Regions from separate parts of the Rossellomorea sp. LjRoot5 genome, predicted to be linked through region 2. Evidence: predicted binding sites of a transcription regulator. Region 2 holds the regulator's gene; the other holds the start of a gene.
The links. The regulator Rex, encoded in region 2, represses fermentation and respiration genes when NADH is low (regulators of the CRP and FNR family bind a similar motif). The targets are predictions, from matches to a motif close to TTGTGAAATATTTCACAA.
Positions count from the first base shown of each region.

Region 1: ACSQ2E_RS01120 (AtpZ/AtpI family protein) is a predicted target of Rex. The motif match lies at 2,279-2,296, and genes of this name have one in related genera.

Region 1 is NZ_CAXUQN020000001.1:214,072-218,339, forward strand. It holds gene upp (uracil phosphoribosyltransferase) at 1-589, shown strand, start outside; gene wecB (non-hydrolyzing UDP-N-acetylglucosamine 2-epimerase) at 608-1,759, shown strand; gene ACSQ2E_RS01120 (AtpZ/AtpI family protein) at 2,452-2,673, shown strand; gene ACSQ2E_RS01125 (ATP synthase subunit I) at 2,680-3,054, shown strand; gene atpB (F0F1 ATP synthase subunit A) at 3,077-3,790, shown strand; gene atpE (F0F1 ATP synthase subunit C) at 3,868-4,080, shown strand; gene atpF (F0F1 ATP synthase subunit B) at 4,222-4,268, shown strand, end outside.
Region 2 is NZ_CAXUQN020000001.1:4,192,567-4,196,834, forward strand. It holds gene ACSQ2E_RS21325 (CPBP family intramembrane glutamic endopeptidase) at 1-674, shown strand, start outside; gene ACSQ2E_RS21330 (YdiK family protein) at 671-880, shown strand; gene tatC (twin-arginine translocase subunit TatC) at 896-1,663, opposite strand; gene ACSQ2E_RS21340 (twin-arginine translocase TatA/TatE family subunit) at 1,679-1,849, opposite strand; gene ACSQ2E_RS21345 (redox-sensing transcriptional repressor Rex) at 1,904-2,581, opposite strand; gene ACSQ2E_RS21350 (ABC-F family ATP-binding cassette domain-containing protein) at 2,773-4,268, shown strand, end outside.

The DNA.
Region 1 (4,268 bases), 4.0 Mb from region 2:
CAAATTGACGTTTATCCGTGATAAAGAAACAGGAACAAAGGAATTTCGTGAGCTGGTAGACGAGGTTGCAACACTGATGGCCTTTGAGATCACACGTGACCTTCCTCTTGAGGATATCGACGTTGAAACGCCGGTAAGCAGCGCTAAAGCGAAAACCCTTGCAGGAAAAAAATTAGGGATCGTCCCTATTTTACGAGCTGGCCTTGGAATGGTCGATGGAATCCTTAAATTGATCCCGGCTGCGAAAGTGGGACATGTCGGGTTATATCGCGACCCTGAGACTCTTAAACCGATTGAATATTACGTGAAGCTTCCAAGTGATGTGGAAGAGCGTGACTTCATCCTGGTTGACCCGATGCTTGCAACGGGGGGATCTGCTGTTGAAGCCATTAACTCATTGAAAAAGCGCGGTGCTGTAAGCATCAAATTCATGTGCCTGGTTGCTTGTCCTGAAGGTGTGGACGCCATCAAAGAAGCGCACCCTGATGTTGATATCTTCATCGCCGCTCTTGATGAGAAGCTGAATGAAAAAGGCTACATCGTTCCTGGACTTGGGGACGCGGGAGATCGTTTGTACGGAACGAAATAAGAAAGGCAGGGAGAAAAAATGACGAATCCAATCAAGGTAATGACGATTTTCGGAACAAGACCGGAAGCCATCAAGATGGCTCCTCTTGTCCTGGAATTGAAGAAATATCCGGAAAGCTTTGAAACGATTGTAACAGTAACAGCTCAGCACCGTGAAATGCTTGATCAGGTATTGAATATTTTTGATATCAAACCTGATTTCGACCTGAACATCATGAAGGACCGCCAAACATTGATTGATGTAACGACACGTGGGTTAGAAGGTCTTGATAAAATCATGAAAGAAGCAAAGCCGGATATTGTTCTTGTACATGGTGATACCACGACAACATTCGTGGCAAGCCTTGCAGCCTTCTACAATCAGATCTCGGTTGGTCATGTAGAAGCAGGCCTAAGAACGTGGAATAAATATTCACCATTCCCTGAGGAGATGAATCGTCAGCTGACAGGTGTCATGGCGGATCTTCATTTTGCTCCAACGGAAAAATCATCCCAGAATCTTCTGAATGAAAGTAAGAAAGAAGAGGGAATCTTCATTACAGGTAACACAGCGATTGATGCGTTAAAAACGACGGTAAAAGACGAGTACCATCATGAGGTATTGGAGAAGGTTGGAGATGATCGGCTAGTTCTACTGACGGCTCACCGACGTGAAAACCTGGGTCAACCGATGCGTAACATGTTCCGTGCCATTAAGCGATTAGTGGAAGAGCATGATGATATCCAGGTTGTCTATCCGGTTCACTTGAACCCGGCCGTTCGTGAAGTCGCGGATGAAGTACTTGGAGACGATAAGCGGATTCATCTGATTGAGCCTTTAGATGTCATTGATTTCCATAACTTCGCCTCCCGTGCACATCTGATTCTGACAGATTCTGGCGGTGTTCAGGAAGAAGCACCTTCGTTAGGAGTTCCGGTTCTGGTCCTTCGCGACACAACCGAGCGTCCGGAAGGGATTGAAGCCGGAACACTGAAGCTTGCAGGTAATGAAGAAGAAAACATCTACAAGCTTGCGAAAGAACTTCTGACAGATCCTGAAGCACACCGCAAAATGTCCAAAGCAACAAACCCATACGGAGACGGACAGGCATCCTACCGAATCACCCAAGCGATCCGCTACCATTTCGGTCACCTGGATAAGCGTCCAAAATCCTTCGATCCGAATGAATGAAACTGAGTAAAGGTCCGTCCCTCTTACAATTTTTGAGGGACGGACCTTTGTTTTTTAATACGCTAGCAATTTGAAATCAGTTGGAAGTATTTACATTAAATTCAAGGGTTACTCAGTAGGGGATTCTTCTATATAATGGAGGGGCATGCGAAGTAGGATATCTATGAATTTGTTAATATATTTCAAAGTTGTGCGTGTGGGGTGGGCAGTCGGATGGGCTTTTCGACGGATCCAGCTCCGGGGGCTTGGGGCTCGAGGTCATAAGTCAAGCCGACCAAAAAGGCAAAGGACGCCTTTCCAGTCCATTCATCTTATGCTTGTCGCCTCTGCCCAACCCGCCTCCGCTTTTCGAGATCCAGCTCCGGCGGGTAGTCCCTCGAGGTCACAACTGAAAAATCCCAAAAGGCAAAAAGCGCCTTTAGGGATTTCCCAGTTGTGCTTGTCGGGCCTGCCCAACCCGCCTCCGCTTTTCTGGTAATTGTGTTGAAAATGTGAACAATCTGGAAACGCGTGGATAGGTTGTGAACTTTTTAACTTGAACGCATTGACATAGATTAAGCCCTATTGTATGCTTACAAAGGATGTAAAATGATAAGGTTTTCACAATGCGGAAACCCTTATGCAATCGGTTTTACATCATGTCTGAAATGCTTGCCTCATGTTCAAATTTCGTTTGAATGGGAGAGGTTGAAATGGGTCAAAAAAACGAAAGCCCATATAAAGCGATGGCGATTTATTCTGCCATTCTAGCACAGCTTGTCGGGTCTATCTTAGTCGGGATTTTCCTGGGGAGATGGATTGATCAGCAGGTTGATTCAGCACCACTCTTTTTAATCATCGGTTTGCTCCTCGGCCTTGCCGCAGGGATTTATGCGATGCTTCGAACAGTACGACATTTCTTCTTAGGAGAATAATAAGATATGCCGGAACTCCATCAAATGTTTAATAGACAGCGGAAATACATAATTTACGTGCTTTCTATTTACGTCCTGGGTTGGGGATTCACCACCCACAAATCAGTATTCTTAGGGTTAATTTTAGGGACAGTTTTAAGTCTTTATATGCACTGGGGCATGACCAAGCGGGTCTCGAAGTTCGGGGACGCCGTGGTAGAGGGAAAAAAAGTGAGATCACTAGGAACCACTTCCCGTATGGCCGCAGCCGCCCTTGGAGTCATCATTGCCACACGATTTCCAGAAACATTTCATCTCCTAAGTCTTATTATTGGATTAATGACGACCTATATTGTCATTATGATAGATTATTTTTTCAGCAGCTTCAAAACTAATAAATAGCGGGGAAGAGAGGTGAAGTATTTTGAATCATGGAGCACCTACAGCCCATTTTCTGGGTTTGACTTTTAACCTTGCGAACGTTTTGATGATCACGGTCGCAACGGCCATAGTGTTTATTATTGCCCTCTTATCTACACGTCGCTTAGCCCTGAAGCCTACCGGTATGCAGAACTTTTTCGAGTGGGTGATGGACTTCGTCAAGGGGATCATTAAGAGCAACATGGACTGGAAGACGGGTGGCCGTTTTCATATCTTAGGTCTCACGATTATCATGTATATTTTTGTATCGAATATGCTGGGTCTGCCATTCTCTGTCGTGTATGACGGCGAATTATGGTGGAAATCGCCTACAGCCGATCCTGCCATCACGATGACCCTGGCGGTTATGGTCGTGGTACTATCCCATTTCTATGGAATCAGGTTGAAAGGGTTTGGCGAATATGGGAAAGACTTTTTCAAACCTATGTGGTGGTTATTCCCGCTAAAAATCATTGAAGAGTTTGCAAACACTCTTACATTGGGTCTTCGACTTTACGGTAACATCTATGCCGGTGAAATCCTGCTTGCACTACTTGCGGGTCTTGCCGTTAACGGTGGTATCGGAGGAACGATCGGAGCAATCGCACCAATGCTTGCTTGGCAAGGATTCTCGGTATTTGTCGGATCGATCCAGGCGTTCATTTTCTGTATGTTAACAATGGTTTATATGGCTCACAAAGTTAGCCACGACCATTAATATATACCTGTTCATTACGGTGGACAAACATATATGTAAAAAATATTTTTCTTATACATTAAAGGAGGAACTTTAGAATGAGTCTTATCGCAGCAGCAATTGCAGTTGGTTTAGCAGCACTAGGAGCAGGTATTGGTAACGGTCTTATCGTAGGTCGTACAGTAGAAGGAATTGCACGTCAACCGGAATTACGTGGTACTTTACAAACAACAATGTTCATCGGTATCGCATTAGTTGAGGCACTTCCAATCATCGGTGTAGTTATCGCTTTCATCGCACTGGGAAGCTAATAAAACGGACAGGTTGAATGGCGAAGTTCGTCTTGACGATTATCTTCGCCATTCCTATGTATTAGAGAATAGATTCTTTGCAAGAACGGTTCATTTATAAAAAATACGATCCAATCGATTCTTGAAGGGAGTGAATCGAGTATGTTTACTAACGCATTCGTTATAGGTGAGGCAGCAGGTCACGGCGG
Region 2 (4,268 bases):
CCCTTTTATATAAGATCGGTGTCGACGTCCTCGGGTTAGCCGATGAGACGGTACGAAGCCTTGTCCCTGGATATTGGCTCGTCATCAGCTTTACGCTGACCCTTCTCATTGTGGGAGGCATTTTAAGGAAAAGTGAAACAAGCACACGGCTTGAACGGAGTGCTCCCATGGGCGCCGGCCGTTCGATTGTTTGGGCGGTACTCGGAATTTTCATGGCATTCATCGCTCAATCGGTTGCGATACAAGTCGAATATGCGTTAGGAATTCAAATGGGATCTGAAAACACTCAGATGATCATCGGCATTATTGAAAAGGTTCCATTATCCATGCTGGTCGCAGCCATCATCGGACCAATACTAGAGGAAATCGTGTTCAGGAAGATCATTTTCGGGGTCCTGTATGAGAAGATGCATTTCTTCTTTGCCGCTCTCATCAGTTCGGTCATCTTCGCCCTTGCCCATTTCGAACCTGAGCATGTGATCCTGTATTCAGCAATGGGCTTCACCTTCGCCTTTCTTTATGTAAAAACGAAGCGGATCCTGGTGCCAATATTTGCTCACGTGGCGATGAATACAACGGTCGTTCTAATGCAATCTATCTATAGGGACGATATCGATAAAATGATGAATGAAGCTGAAAAAATTCAAGGATTTATTGGAGGATTATTTCTATGAGGAGATCACCATTATTCTCGGGAGTGATCTATCTCCTTCTCGGTGTGCTCTTCACCTATTTTGCTGTACAAAACGTACAGAATGATGAAGGTTGGGGATTTTTCACGTATATGCTCATCTTTCTTGCGACCCTGGACTTCGGTTCCGGGTTAAGGATGATTATGCTGCATTTCAAAATTAAAAAACAAATAAAGAACAAAAAATAAGGATTGATCATTTGATCAATCCTTATTTTTGTCCTCGTACTGTTCCATTTCAAGCTTCTGCTCCGCTTCCAATACCTTTTTGTATCCGATCTTGGAGATCCAGATGCTGATTTCATATAGTATGAACAGCGGTACCGTCACCATTAGATGAGACACAATATCGGGTGGCGTGATAAGAGCCGCGATGACCAATAAGATAAAGTAGGCTGCTTTCCTCATCTTCCCCATCATCATCGGCGTGATGATACCTAACCGTGTAAGAAAAAGCATGGCTACGGGTAACTGAAAGAGAAAACCAAAAGGAATCGTGATCTGGAATAAGAAATGAAAATATTCGTTTATTCCGATCACTTGTTCTATATTGAGATTCATTGATAAACCCATCATGAATTTCACGATATATGGAAACAAAATAAAATAAGAAAATGACAATCCACCTAAGAAAAGGATTAGGGAAACTGGAATATAACTAAGCGTCACTTTTCTTTCTCTTTCGTATAAACCCGGACTGACAAAAGACCAGACTTGAAAGAGAATGATAGGGGATGTCATGATCAAAGCAATGAACATGATCATTTCCATATAGATCTTGAGAGGATCTGTGATACGAAAGGCATTCATGGTTAATTCTTTCGCTTCATCGGCATGCTGTAAGTACCTGATCAGCGGTTCCGCAAGAAAGAAGCTTACAACAACTGCTAACAAGAAGAAAACGACTACAAACATGAGTCGTTTTTGCAATTCTCCTATATGTTCATAAACTGTCATGTCTCTTTGACTCATGGCGTTCATCCTACTCTACTTAGCACTATTATTTTTTTCGTCTTCATCATCTGCTAAGCCTTTTGTTGCATTTTTAAATTCACGCAATGTATTTCCTGCCGCTTTTCCTAATTCCGGAAGTTTCTTAGGACCGAAAATAAGTAAAGCAACGACTGCTATTAATACGAGGCTACCTGGACCTGGCATAATGAGACACCTCCTCTTTTACCATTCTATCATAACGTAAATATGAAGAATTTTCTATTCTGTTATGATTCCATCTTGTGACATTTCCGTGTCATCCTCTGAATAATGCTTCAAGAAGTAAACGAGTGACTGAAGTTCCACCGCCAAGTCGATGTGATGGACGCGGATATGGTCAGGCACCGTCAATCTCGCAGGGGTGAAATTCAGTATCCCCTTTATATTCGAAGAAACCAATCGGTCTGTGATATTCTGAGCAGAAGATGCCGGCACCGTCAGAATCGCTACTTCAATATCATGCCCCACAAGACCCTCTTCTAAATCATCTAAATGAAAAACGGGTACATCGCTGATTTGAGTCCCGACCTTCTTTTCATCCACCTCAAAAGCCATTTCGATCTTCGTATTATTATTCTTGATGAAATTATAATGAAGAAACGCTGTACCAAGATTCCCCACCCCGATCAGCACAACCTTCGTAAGGGCATCCTGATCCAGTGTCTTACGGAAGAAGGATAACAGATAATTGACATTATAGCCGTATCCCTTTTTACCCAATGCACCAAAATAAGAAAAGTCCCTGCGGATCGTAGCAGAATCAACTTTCACCGCTTCACTTAATTCCTTCGATGAAACCCTCTGCTTACCGGATGAGTACAGATTCTTGATAAACCGATAATATAGCGGAAGGCGCTTGGCCGTTGCCTGTGGAATTTTCGTTGTATCCTGGTTCATATTGTATTCCCCCACATCTATTCAAAACCTCTGATACCGCTTCCAAAATTGAAAGCATCCAGAATTTATTAAACTCTACTACTCATCATACACTATATTTTATCCTAAGTGTACGAAGATTAATAGTCGATTTATTGCCGTTCCCCTCTCAAATACGGTACACTAGCACTATGAAATAGAGGTGAAACGTCATGATTCTTTTACAAGTGAATCAACTAACAAAGAACTTCGGTGCAGATAATATCCTATCAAATATTAAACTTGAAATACAGACTAGAGATCGCGTTGCCCTTGTCGGCCGTAATGGCGCAGGAAAGTCGACTCTTCTAAAAATAATTGCAGGTCACCTCTCCTACGATTCCGGGGAGATCACTAAGCCAAAGGGCGTCTCCATCGGGTATCTTGCCCAAAATACGGGTCTAGAATCTGATCTATCCATCTGGTCTGAGATGCTGACCGTCTTTGAGGAATTGAAACTGCAGGAAAAGAAATTACGATCACTGGAGCAGCAAATGGCCGATCCTTCAGTATATGAGCAAGAGGATGTCTATCAACGGGTATTGAAGGAATACGATCAACTCCAGGTTCTCTTCAAAGATTCCGGCGGCTATCAGTATGAAGCGGATATCCGTTCCGTCCTTCACGGATTGAACTTCGCCGATTTTGATTACGAAACAAAGATATCCACATTGAGCGGCGGCCAGAAAACCCGTTTGGCCCTTGGTAAGCTTCTACTGACCAAGCCTGACATCCTCATCCTTGATGAGCCGACCAACCACTTGGATATCGAAACGTTATCTTGGCTTGAATCGTATCTGCAGAGCTATGAAGGAGCCGTCTTGATCGTTTCCCATGATCGCTACTTTTTAGACAGCGTCGTCAATCAAGTGTATGAGATTTCCCGTAACAGGAGTAAGAAATACCTGGGGAATTACAGCAGGTATCTTGAACAAAAAGCAGAGGACTATGAGAAAGATCTCAAAATGTTCGAACGTCAGCAGCAAGAAGTCGCAAAGCTCGAAGACTTCATTCAACGGAACATCGCAAGGGCTTCCACTACGAAAATGGCACAGAGCCGGCGAAAAAAACTGGAGCGTATGGATAGGATGGACCGCCCACTCGGGGATGAGAAATCTGCCAGCTTCGCATTTCAAATCGACCGCCCAAGTGGGAATGACGTGCTGCACGTCCAGGACCTTACCATTGGCTACGGGAAAAACGAGACGATTTCCTCCCATATCGATTTCTCTGTCAAAAAAGGAGACAGTATCGCACTGGTCGGTCCAAACGGCATCGGAAAGTCGACGCTTTTAAAAACATTGGTGAATAAACTACACCCTTTGGAAGGCGCATTTAAATTCGGTTCCAATGTGTCCATCAGTTACTATGATCAGGAACAAGCCGAACTATCCTCGAACAAGACGGTCTTAAATGAGCTATGGGACGAGTATCCGATGAAGATGGAGAAAGAAATCCGTACCGTACTCGGTAACTTCCTCTTTTCAGGGGAAGATGTCCTAAAGCCCGTTTCTACACTAAGCGGTGGAGAAAAAGCCCGGTTAGCCCTCTCCAAACTGATGATGGAAAAAGGGAATGTCCTGATCCTGGATGAGCCGACGAATCATCTTGATCTGGATAGCAAAGAAGTGTTGGAAAATGCCTTGATCGATTATCCCGGGACTATCCT